DNA from 2 places in the Aliivibrio sp. SR45-2 genome. Region 1 is predicted to be linked to the other one. Evidence: predicted binding sites of a transcription regulator. Region 1 holds the regulator's gene; the other holds the start of a gene.
The links. The regulator MetJ, encoded in region 1, represses methionine synthesis genes. The targets are predictions, from matches to a motif close to TTAGACNTNTANANGTCTAA.
Positions count from the first base shown of each region.

Region 1 (6,607 bases):
CGCTAAGGTTTCCCCTAATGGGTATTGATAATAAGTGCTGCTCCAATTAAGAAGCTTATAAAGGTGAGGAGGCCAGAGAGAAGTGCTATCGAGTACGGAGTCTAATCCTTTTAATTTCTCACGAGCAAATTCAGAGTCATTGCTTAATTTTGTGACTATACCGATAAGGCGTTGACGACCAAAAGGCACTTTTACACGGCCCCCAATGACAGGGTGTTGTCCGGCTTTAATTAAGTAATCAAAGGTGCGGTCAAGAGGAACGGGCAGTGAAACGTGTGCAATTGAATAGGACATAGCCAACATTAATCAGGAATAATAGGATGAATAGTCTACTCTTAGATAAAAATATCGCAAAGGAGTAAAATAATCGGTGGAAAAAGTAACAGATTAGTTGATTGATTGGCCGCGATTCATTATTATACGCGACCTTAAGTAGGTGTAATTTATTTATGCTTATTATTTTTGTTACACGACGTGTGGTGTCCGGCTTAGATTCGGATGGCGACACGGCCTAAATTATAAGGTTTTCCCATGAAAGTAGGTATCCACCCAGAATACAAAGCTGTTAAAGCTACTTGTTCTTGCGGCAACGAATTTGAATTCAAATCAGCGCTAGGCAAAGACACAATCCACCTAGACGTATGTGGCGAATGTCACCCGTTCTACACTGGTAAGCAACGTATCGTAGATACTGGCGGCCGTGTTGATCGCTTCAACAAACGTTTCGGTGCAATTGGTTCTAAAAAATAATTACCAATTTCCGATAAGAAAGGAGTCCATTAGGACTCCTTTTTTTATGTCTAAAATTCAGAGTAAGGTCACTTTCTTATTTGAAATTAAGTCATAAAATCATCAATTAACCCGACATTTTTGTTGGTACGATCTGTAAGCGAAGACTATGAAGTTTGAGCTAGATCAACTATTATATAGTTTACTATTTTGAAACAATTCTCTTATATTTATTAGCATTCAGGAAAACCCCATGTCTGAAGATTTTCGCGAACAAGCTCTCCATTATCACGCTTACCCAACGCCGGGTAAAATTGAAATAGCACTGACTAAACCCGCCGATACGGTAGAAGACCTTGCTTTGGCTTATAGCCCAGGAGTAGCTGAACCAGTACGTGAAATCGCGAAAAACCCAGACGATGTTTATAAATACACATCTAAAGGCAACATGGTTGCGGTTATTTCAAATGGTACGGCTATTTTAGGCTTAGGTAATTTAGGTCCTCTGGCTTCAAAACCTGTAATGGAAGGCAAGTCATTACTTTTCAAACGATTTGCCGGTCTAGATTCGATTGATATCGAAGTGAAACACCGCACTATTGATGAATTTGTAGATACGGTAGCGAACATTGCAGATACTTTTGGTGGTATTAACTTAGAAGACATCAAAGCCCCTGATTGTTTTGAAATTGAACGTCGTTTAATTGAACGTTGTGATATTCCTGTATTCCACGATGATCAGCACGGTACTGCAATTGTAACGGCAGCTGGCATGTTGAATGCTATCGAGCTTCAAGGTAAGAAGTTAGAAGATGCGATCATTGTTTGTTTAGGTGCGGGTGCCGCGGCGGTTGCCTGCATGGAAATGCTGATTAAATGTGGCGCGATGCGCGAGAAGATCTACATGCTTGATCGTAAAGGCGTAATTCACACTCGTCGTGATGACATTAATGAATATAAACAACGTTTTGCGAACAACACAGATAAACGTACGCTTGAAGATGTTATTGAAGGCGCTGATTTATTCTTAGGGGTATCGGGTCCTAACCTATTGCCACCTGAAGCGCTTAAATTAATGGCTGATAAGCCCGTTGTATTTGCTTGTTCAAATCCAGATCCTGAGATCAAACCAGAATTGGCTCATGAAGTTCGGAATGATTTAATTATGGGTACTGGTCGTTCTGATTATCCTAACCAAGTAAATAACGTACTTTGTTTCCCATTTATCTTCCGTGGTGCACTCGATGTTCGTGCAAGCGTGATTAATGATGAAATGAAATTGGCTGCGGTTGAAGCAATTCGTCAATTAACGAAAGAACCTGTGCCTGTCGAAGTATTAAAAGCGGCGGGTGTTGATTCTTTAGAGTTTGGCAAAGGTTACATCATTCCTAAACCGATGGATCCTCGTTTACTTCCTCGAGTTGCAAAAGCGGTAGCACAAGCAGCGGTTGATTCAGGCGTCGCTCGTATTGAAATGCCAGAAGGATACATGGAAGCGTAAACTGCTTTTATATATTAATTAAAGTAAAAAGGCTTCCTACGTCATTGATGAGGAAGCCTTTTTATTAGGGGGAATTAAATTATGGGTTTACCACCAAGCGTTAACTTGAATACCACTAATGTATTCGTTGTTGTTTAGCACTATTGTAATACAGTCGGTAGAGTAAATTATCATTCGCTTTTAGAACTTGAACATGGCCAATTGGATAGGGTAAGTATGAGACAGAGAGGTAATGTAAAATTGAAATGAGCAGAAAAACAGAGGGGATAAAGAAAGTAGGAAATAATCGAAAATGTGATCTAGCTAATGACTGTTCTCATTAGCTAGGAGTTAATCACTTTTATTCTTCGTCGAATGCTTCGAATTCAATGCCCATTGCGGTCATTAACGCTTTTGCTTCTGTTGGAATATCATCAGGACGATCTTTACGTAAATCTTCATCTGTTGGCAATGGTTGGCCAGTATAAGCATGAAGAAACGCTTCACATAACAATTCGCTGTTTGTGGCGTGGCGAAGATTACTTACTTGACGACGAGTACGTTCATCCGTAAGGATTTGTAGTACCTTCGTTGGAATTGACACGGTAATTTTTTTTACCTGTTCACTTTTTTTACCATGCTCGGCATAAGGACTTAAATAGTCACCATTCCAATCAGCCATTGCTCACCTTCGTTCTAATATTATTGTTGTTTAAAATGCGATGAGCTAATTCTAGCGATATTTACGTCTATAAGCAAAGATATATAGACGTCTAGAAGTATTGACGTCTCATTTTGTGATGGTAAAGTAGAAGAATATAACTTATGGATTAGATTATACCACTGCATAGCAGTTTGGAAGGGAAATAATGAGCGAGAGAAAACCTGCAACTATTGCTGTTCGTACTGGCATTGAAACCGATTCACAACACAATGCGGTTGTGCCTCCTATCTATTTATCGACTAATTATAGCTTTCCAGAATTTGGAGATGTTCCAACGTACGATTACGCTCGCTCAGGGAATCCAACCCGAACTCAATTAGAAACAACATTGTCTGATTTAGAGTGTGGTGCGGGTGCGGTGGTGACGAACTGTGGCACTGCGGCTCTTAATTTAATGGTATCAGCCTTGCTTGGTCCTGATGATTTAATTGTTGCCCCTCATGACTGCTATGGCGGCACTTATCGACTCTTTAACACCAGAGCAAATAAAGGTGATTTTCAAACGTTGTTTGTGGATCAGTCTAATGCCGCCGCTTTAGATGAAGCGCTTGCTAAAAAGCCAAAACTGATCTTATTAGAAACGCCTTCTAATCCATTAGTTCGCGTAGTCGATATTGCCGAAATTTGTAAAAAAGCGGCAGAAGTCGGTGCATTAGTTGCGGTTGATAACACGTTCCTTTCTCCTGTATTACAGCAGCCACTGACTCTTGGGGCTGATTTCGTTCTTCATTCCACAACAAAATACATTAATGGGCATTCAGACGTTGTTGGTGGTGTGATCATATCTAAAACGAAAGAACATGCCGATGAATTGGCATGGTGGGGGAACTGCATTGGTGCAACAGGTACTGCATTTGATAGCTATTTAACCCTGCGAGGAATTCGTACTCTTAGTGCTCGTATGCGAGTGCATGAAGAAAATGCGATGGAAGTATTAAAATGCTTACAACAGCAAGAGTTAGTGGGAACGATCTATCACCCTAGTCTACCTGAGCACCCAGGGCATGAAATAGCAAAGCGTCAGCAAGCGGGTTTTGGTGCAATGCTGAGTTTTGAATTAAACGGTTCGTTAGACCAACTTAAAGTTTTTGTGAAAGCGTTAAAATATTTCTCTTTAGCTGAATCGTTAGGGGGAGTAGAAAGTCTGATTGCTCATCCGGGAACGATGACACATAGAGCGATGTCAGATGAAGCTCAGGCTGCTGCCGGTTTAGTGCCGACGTTATTACGTATTTCTGTTGGCCTAGAAGACAGTAGAGATTTAATCGCAGATCTTACACAAGCGTTTGCTGTGGCTGCAGAGGTGAAATAATGACAACGTCTTTGGTGCAACGTCAGTTACATAAATTTGGTGGCAGCAGTCTTTCTGATCCTGAGTGTTATCGCCGTGTGGCAACCATCTTAAAAGAATATTCAAACGAGCATGATCTTGTTGTTGTTTCTGCCGCGGGTAATACAACAAACCGTATTCTTGAATGGATTGATAACTTATCTAAAGATGGTCGTTTGGCTCACGATACATTGGAGTCTTTGCGTCATTATCAGCAACAGTTAATTTCTGAATTGTTAGAGCCAGATCAGGCGGAAGTATTGCAGGCATTGTTGCATAAAGAGTTGATTGCAATCGGTCAATTACATGCTCCGCTAAATGAAGTTCAACAAGCCGATGTGCTTGGTCATGGTGAAATATGGTCGTCTCGTTTGTTGTCGGCTTATTTAAACCAGATTGAATTAAAATCGGCACCGTTGGATTCTCGTCATTTTTTAAGAGCAGAAAGAGGGGCTCAGCCTGAGGTTGATCGTGTTCTTTCATGGCCTTTATTTAAAGAACAAATAGCACAACACCCTCATGGCCGTCTTGTTATTACTGGATTTATGGCCCGTGACCAAAAGGGTGAAACCGTATTATTAGGGCGTAATGGATCGGATTACTCAGCAACTATGATTGGTGCATTAGCTGAAGTTTCTCGTGTTACGATTTGGAGTGATGTTGCTGGGGTATTTAGTGCGGATCCTAGAAAAGTGGAAGACGCTTGTTTATTGCCGCTACTTCGTTTGGATGAAGCCAGTGAATTGGCCCGTTTAGCTGCCCCTGTTTTACATAGCAGAACATTACAGCCAGTAGCGCAAAGTGCGTTAGATTTGAGTCTACGTTGCAGTTATCAACCAGAATCGGGTTCAACACGCATTGAACGTGTCTTGGCCTCTGGTCGTGGCGCTAAAATTGTTACTTCGTTGGATGATGTGTACTTAATTCAACTTGGCTTTGGCCGTGGGCAAGATTTTGAACGAGCTCAAACCGAGGTGCTTTCTCTTTTAACTCGTGCTCAACTTCAACCTCTTGCGTTAGAAGCACAAGCCGATAAATTTACTTTATTACTTGCCTACACTTCAGAGATCGTCAGTGATGCTTTAGATATGCTGCAAAATACAGCGGTGCATGCTGAAATTAAATTAAAAGAAGGGTACTCAATGGTTGCAGCAGTAGGTGCTGGTGTAACGGCTAATGCCATTCATAGCCATGGTTTTTACCATCAATTAAAAAATAGACCTTTAGAGTTTGTGTGTGAATCGGAATCAGGGTTAAGTCTTGTTGCTATTCTTCGTAAATTAGACACCGATGAATTGATCAATGAGATTCATACCAGTTTATTTCAAGCTCAGAAACGAGTTGGCCTTGTTTTGTGTGGTCACGGTAATATTGGTGCGCAGTGGCTTACATTGTTTACTCAGCAAAAACGAATTTTAGAAAAACGTCGAGGCATGATTTTTTCATTAGTCGGAGTCGTTGACCGTCATCGATACTGGTTCGATTTTGATGGTATCGATAGTGCATCGGTAGTCAGTCATTTTGATGATGAAGCGGTGAGCTACGAAGAATTTGAATGGATTGAAAAAATCGGTTCAGTCCAAGGATACGATGACGTTGTTATTTTAGATGTAACGGCAAGCCCTGAGCTTGCAAGTCAATACACTAAAATTGCAGAACAAGGCATGCACTTGATCTCTGCAAATAAGGTCGCGGGTTCAGCACCAAGTCATGAATATCAAGCGGTTGTTGATGCGTTTGCAAAAACTGGTCGACATTGGTTATACAATGCAACGGTTGGCGCGGGATTACCAATTAATCATACTGTGCAAGATTTGCGTGAAAGCGGAGACAGCATTGTTGCACTCTCTGGGATCTTTTCTGGCACTCTTTCTTGGTTATTCCAACAATATACTGGAGAGACTCCCTTTACTGAGTTAGTCGATTTAGCATGGCAACAAGGATTGACAGAGCCAGATCCTAGGCATGATTTAGATGGTTCCGATGTAATGAGAAAGCTTGTTATTTTGGCAAGAGAGTCAGGGTTACAAATCGAACCGAATCAAATCGAAGTCGAATCGTTGGTTCCCGCCGAATTACAGCAAGTGAGTCTTGATGACTTCTTGGCAAAAGGTGATGCCTTAAATGAAGCATTATCGGAACGTTTGGAACAAGCGCAGCGAGAACAAAAAGTACTTCGTTATGTTGCCCGTTTGAATAAAAATGGCAGTGCAACGGTTGGGATTGAAGCGCTGTCTGAACATCATGCATTGGCTAATTTATTACCGTGCGATAATATTTTTGCGATTGAAAGTCAGTGGTATAAAGATAACCCTTTAGTGATAAGAGGGCCAGGCGCCGGAAG
Region 1 is NZ_CAWPRC010000150.1:115,913-122,519, reverse strand. Features, by position in the region: gene priA (primosomal protein N') at 1-294, opposite strand, end outside; gene rpmE (50S ribosomal protein L31) at 532-750, shown strand; gene AACV33_RS09465 (malic enzyme-like NAD(P)-binding protein) at 983-2,230, shown strand; gene metJ (met regulon transcriptional regulator MetJ) at 2,571-2,891, opposite strand; gene AACV33_RS09455 (O-succinylhomoserine (thiol)-lyase) at 3,079-4,245, shown strand; gene AACV33_RS09450 (bifunctional aspartate kinase/homoserine dehydrogenase II) at 4,245-6,607, shown strand, end outside.

Region 2 (6,607 bases), on a different contig from region 1:
ACCGAAGATCGCAATCGCGGCAACCATACCTGATTTAAACACCACACCATTTGGAACATCACGAGGATCGGTCTTCGTCGCTAATAGAATGACACCACCAAACGCCAACATCATCATTTGGATCACGACTGACATTTTGATCGGAGCGCCACCTTCTGTGATGGTGCGGATCTCTGGCAACATAGCGATGACAACAATAGACACGATGGCAGCTAAAAAGATAAGTACCGCATTGCGGGCTTTGGTTGGTAGTTTTTCATCTAAAGACGTAGAGGTAGTGTTTAAGATTTTTTCACGCCAAATAGGATCTTTTAAACGAGCTTGATACTCTTCATCATCGTCTAATTCTTTACCACGACGTAAACTGTACAGCGCCAACATTAGCGTACCAAATAACGTTGAAGGAACCGTAACCATTAAGATCGACAATAAGGTAATTGATGCATCGATATCGACTAATTGCGCTAAATAGTAAACAACCGCAGCAGAAAGAGGGGAAGCGGTAATGGCGATTTGAGAGGCAACAGAAGCCGCCGCCATAGGGCGTTCAGGTCGAATGCCATTTTTTAATGCCACATCACCAATAATAGGCATAATCGAATACACCGCGTGACCTGTACCTAGCAAGAATGTCATCGCATAGGTAACAAAAGGAGCGATGATAGTAACGCGTTTCGGGTTCTTTCTTAAGATCCGCTCTGCGACTTGCAGCATGTACTTTAGGCCCCCAGCGGCTTCTAGTATCGATGCACAAGTAACAACCGCTAAGATAATAAGCATAACGGTAACGGGAGGAGATGTAGGGGGCATTTTGAAGATAAACACTTCAATAACCAGACCAATCCCAGAAACGACGCCTAAACCAATCCCGCCAAAGCGAGAGCCAATATAGAGCACCAGTAATAGAAAGATAAACTCAAAATACAACATAGAACCACCTGCATAAATGCAAAAAATAATAAAAAATCAATTACAGGCATTAATACCTTACATATCAGAGGCTTTTATTGAGCTTGTTCTCATTTAGAGTGTTGTTGGTTTTGTAAATAGAGGTTTGATTGATCTGAGTTAAAGGGATGACTATTTTTTTGATCGAAATAAAAAAGTGTGGGCTATCTATCAGATAAATCTAGATGGTTTTATTATTAGTCGGGCGTAACTGATGTATTACGCCCTAGTGAGGAGTTAATCGCGGGTGAAGTTGAGCTCTGAAAAATGGTCAAGATCATACGGTGTTTGTTGGTAAACACAGTAATTCAACCAATTAGAAAACAATAAGTGTCCGTGACTACGCCACGTCGCTTTTGGTGGAATATCAGGGTTATCATCAGGATAATAATTAACAGGAATAATAGGTTCCATTCCTTCACCTAAATCACGAACATATTCATTATGTAAAGTGAGAGAGTCGTATTCAGGGTGACCAGTAACAAATACATTTCGCTTGTCTTTGGTTGATGCTAAATAAACCCCAGCTTCTTTTGAGGTCGCAAGGATGTCGAGATCGGTATGAGCGTTAAGATAATCGGCAGAAAAATCCGCATAACGAGAATGAGGCGCTAAAAATTGATCATCAAAACCACGTAAAATGGGGTGATGTTGTTCAAGGTTGGTGTGTTTGTAAACACCAGACAGTTTTTCTTTGCGTGTGCGCTTTGGTAAATCATACAGCAATTTTAAACCGGCTTGTGCCGCCCAACAAACATACAAACTCGATGTGACATGATCCTTTGCCCACGTCATGATGGTTTGTAAGTGCTCCCAATAAATAACATCTTCAAATTGGACTAAACCCAATGGAGCGCCAGTAATTATCAAGCCATCAAAATTACGATTTTTAATGCCTTCAAATTGGCGATAAAAAGTATCTAAATGTTCGGTAGGGGTATTTTTACTGGTGCGATTATCAATGCGTAATAGCTCAACATCCACTTGTAATGGACTGTTTGATAACAAGCGAAGAAATTGAGTTTCTGTTTCTATCTTCTTAGGCATCAAATTTAATATGATCACTTTAAGAGGACGAATGGCTTGTGTGGTGGCTCGAGATTCTTGCATGACAAAGATATTTTCTTCGCGCAATACTTCAGCAGCAGGGAGTTGGTCAGGGATTCTAATTGGCACAACTTATCCTTAAGTTATTTTTAATTCATAGCATTCTATACGTCTATACTCCTAAACTACCTTATTATGAATAGGGTGTCGATACAAGAAAGGGCACTAATTGCGCCCTTTCTTCTTTCTTTAATCTCTCGTTATAAATAACCAGATTGTCTCTTTCATTATGATGCCGATTTATAGAGGACTTTTAATTTACTTAATGAGAGTGCACTTCGTGGGATCTTCGACAGTAAAATCCCACCAAGCAGCGGCGCTAGCATGATAAGGGACTTGTCTGAAATAGTGGTTCCAGAAGTGAGTGAAGACAAACTGAGTGCGACTAATGGGAAGATTAAGAAACAGATTGATGCGGCAAAGGGGGTGGATATTTGACCTAATTTAAAATAAGCCACAATGCCACCGACACTTGCAAAGACACCTAAGTAAGCGACAGCTATTACAGAAGATGATGAGAACGCTTGTACGTCGACCTGTTCAAAAGCAAATGACGTAATAAACAATAATAGCGCGGCAATAAAACTAGGAATGGCGTTGTAAGTGATGACTTGAATATCTTTACAGTATTTTTGCACCATCACATACATGATCGCATGAATAGCAACGGCTAACGCTAACGCCGCTGAACCAATCAGTAAATCATCACCACCAATCCCTAGCTCATTCGATAAAATGACATACAAACTGCTGACAGCAATAAACAAGCCTGCAAATTGATGGGGTGAAAGTCTAAGGCCTAAAAATAAAGTGGATGTGATCATTACGGCAATTGGCATGTTGGCAAAAATAATAGATGCAAGGCCAGAAGAAATATACATCTCACCAGCTATCATTAAGGTAAATGGGATCGCAAAATAGAAAACAGCGACAATAATCATCCACTTATTTTTCCCTCTTGGAAAGAATAAAGGTTGATTAAAAATCTTCGACAATAAAATTAGAATAGGCGAAGCAATAAGAAAGCGCAGAGCCGTCGAAAAGATTGGTGGGATGGTATCGACGGCTATTTCCATAGCAAGCCATGTGGTTCCCCAAATGAAGCACACAGAGCAAAATAGCAGCAGAGAAAGGTATTTCTTATCCATATAAAGTGTCCATTCTATATTGTTTTAATGTATTGATATTTTTTTGTGCAATAGCAACAAGATGAATGGGAAATATACGTGCTTCACCGGAGAATAACTTGCTTATTTATGTCATAAAAAATCAAATTTAGAGAATTTTTTTCTCTTTCATTGAGTTTGTTAAGTATTTATTCCATATTTCCCTTCTTATTTTCTGTTTAGTTGATTGTGAATTCACACTACCTAAATTAGTCATTGCTAAATAATCTTTGACTAATGTTTATGATTTAGTATGCTTAACACTGAGTTAACCTAAAAGAGAGAAGAAGATAATGAGTATATCGATTCCATGGGAGTCCTTATTTGGCGGCATGTTACTTGGCGTTTCTGCGACGTTGTTATTACTGCTGAATGGTAAAATTGCAGGAATTAGTGGAGTGCTTACCGGGCTATTAGTACCTAAAAAACAAGATTATGCTTGGCGTGTCTTGTTTATTGTGGGAATGATCTTTGGTGGTGTTGGTGGTGTTCATTATCTTGGTGCTTACGTGCCTAGTGAGTATAACGCGACGGTGAGCACGCTTGTTATTGCCGGTTTACTGGTTGGTGTTGGCACCCGTTTAGGCAATGGTTGTACTAGTGGGCATGGGATCTGTGGTATTGGTCGATTGTCTGTTCGCTCAATGATTGCTACCGCTACTTTTATGATTGTTGCGGCTATCACTGTTTTTTTTCTCAATCACCTTCTTTAGTTGGATTCGATGATGGCTACTTTATTATTTCTTTTTGTATCGCTGGTTTCAGGGCTTCTTTTTGGTATCGGTATGGTTATTTCTGGAATGGCAGATCCTCACGTTGTGATTGCTTTTTTAGATGTTGCTGGAGAGTGGGATCCAAGCTTAATGTTTGTGATGGGAGGGGCGTTATTGGTATTTATGCCCGCGTATTTTCTATTGATTAAGCCGAAAGAAAAACCATTAAATGCAGGTGAGTTTTGTTTATCTACCAATAAAAAAATTGATAAGCGATTAGTTATCGGTGCGGTAATCTTTGGTTTAGGATGGGGCATTGCCGGTGTTTGTCCGGGACCCGCCGTATCAAGCATCGCTCTTGGTAATAAAGATGTGATTATCTTTTTTGTTGCTATGATTATCGGGTTATATATGACCCATAAAATACTGCAATCTAAAGACGCGTAAATTGACGTTGATTTAATTAATACAAAAAATGGGCAAACCTATTTGAGTTCGCCCTTTCTTATTGATTAGTAACTGTAACGTTCTTCCGGCTTTTCACTGTCGTATTCTACTAACTCCCACTCGAATCCTGCTTTGTCATAAAAGTAAGTACGTCGCCCATGTTTTTCTTGAGTGACTAGACCATTTTGTTCGTAACCTAAAGCAAGTAATTTTTCCTGAAGATGGTCTAAATTGTCGACGATCATTCCAATATGGTTCACACCGATATTGTGATAGGGCTTACGGGTATCTTGTGATGAGGTCGCATCTTTGGGTTCTTGTAAGGCAAAATAATATTCATCGTTACCGACATGAGCCCATCGATAACTACCTACTGGTGTTTGGTCTATTTTGACTCTAAAGTCAGGTGCTGCATTTAATAGAAAAGCGATGGCCGCATCTATGTTTGGAACGGTGATGTTGGCGTGTTCAAATTGTGTCATAGTGACTCCTTGTCATACTCATTATTAACGTAGAGACACTGTAAAAGGTAAAGTTAACTTTAGGTCAATACATTATATGTTTTTTTGTTCACTATTATTTATTGATTAGTGATGTAAATATTAATAGCATTTTTATGTTTTCTTGATTTTTATTTCCCCTTCTTTTTATAAGGTTATAAGTTGATAAAACTTGATCTATTTATATTCCATTTATGTTGCATTCATAAACGCTAGGTTCTATTAATATTAAAAATAGACTTGTTCATGTGAAAAATGGTCATGCTATGTTACCTCTCTTATATCTTTATATTTTATTAGTTTGTTTTAATTCAATTGCTTATGTTTGATTGTTTGATTTTTTATGTTGTTTTAATTCGTTGGATCCTAAGATTTCATTTTTGATAAGGGAATGATATAGGCAGATATAAATAGTTTATTTATAATCGCCATCTCTTTTATGAATCGTATCAATATAAATAGATAATCTTTATTTTTTGAGATGCATAAACTGCTTATATTAATAACGATTTAACACCAATGAGTATCTTATGGTCGGATTATGTTTTCAAATTAATGACTGGACTCTCGTCATTGAAGAAAATAAATTATATCGCCAAGATAGGGAAGTCTCGGTTGAACCACGTTTAGTTAATTTGCTTCGTTTTTTAGCCCAACATTCCGGTGAAGTATTTTGCCGTGATGAATTAATACAACATGTTTGGGATGGCGCGTTCGTAACTGATCAAGTTGTCACTCAATCTATTTTTGAATTACGCAAGATATTAAGAGATGGGCGTTTAGATAACGCGAGATACCTTGTGACCGTGCCAAAACGTGGTTATAAGCTTGTTGCTGACACTCAACTCGTTAATTTTGAAGAGACAGAGTTTTGGAAACCTTGTGACTATTCTAAAACGGTAATCTCTTCAGCGTTAAATTATGCAGAATCAGGGCATGCAGCTCACGAGCTTATTGATGAGAAAGTAACAACAACAGAGCGTGATCTTTCTTTTCCATCAGGCCCACTAACCCGTGCTATCACGACAATATCGAAAGATGTTGAAAAAGAAAAAAATAAACAGGGTGCAAGCTTTAACTCTTTCCATCGTTGGAAACTACTCGCTTTTGATGCTTTTCTTGTTTGTATTTTAATTGCAGTGATTATGTCGGCAACGTATCAACAAACCAGTACACACATTACAAAAGCGATCGATATCGATTTAATCGAATTTACGTTTCATGCAAGCCGTAATCAAAAAGATGAAACGGAATTTCTTGCTGATGGGATAAGTCAAAAATTAATGGCAGATTTAGCCAGTGTTGGTAATTATCGTGTTCAATTAGATAAAACCGCCTTTACGACTGGGATTTTACCTGGGAAAGCGGTGGATGTACGTGTTGAAGAGCAGCAAAATAAAACCTATTTAGATGTAGAGTATCGCAGCAATACATCCAATAAAGTGTTGTTTAGTCGTCAATATCGAATGACACCATCCAATCTTGAGCGTGTTTTACGTCAATCGTCTTTTGATTTAATGAACGCACTGGGTGTTACTGTTTCTGAAGCACAGATGGACGAATTAATGCTTGGCTTACCTAAAGAGGAAGGGTTGCTAGAGGTATTGATTCAAGCAAATCATTATATCAATCAGCCGGATCCTCGATTGTTTGAGCAAGGCATACGACTGTTAGAGAAAATATCATCAGAAGAACCTGATAATGGGTATATTTTGGCTGAATTATA
Region 2 is NZ_CAWPRC010000183.1:57,669-64,275, reverse strand. Features, by position in the region: gene AACV33_RS17305 (anaerobic C4-dicarboxylate transporter) at 1-930, opposite strand, end outside; gene metA (homoserine O-acetyltransferase MetA) at 1,186-2,124, opposite strand; gene AACV33_RS17295 (DMT family transporter) at 2,283-3,203, opposite strand; gene AACV33_RS17290 (YeeE/YedE family protein) at 3,515-3,934, shown strand; gene AACV33_RS17285 (YeeE/YedE family protein) at 3,944-4,381, shown strand; gene AACV33_RS17280 (VOC family protein) at 4,447-4,863, opposite strand; gene cadC (lysine decarboxylation/transport transcriptional activator CadC) at 5,412-6,607, shown strand, end outside.
Region 2: the regulator MetJ is predicted to act here: its motif matches at 2,160-2,179, upstream of metA (homoserine O-acetyltransferase MetA).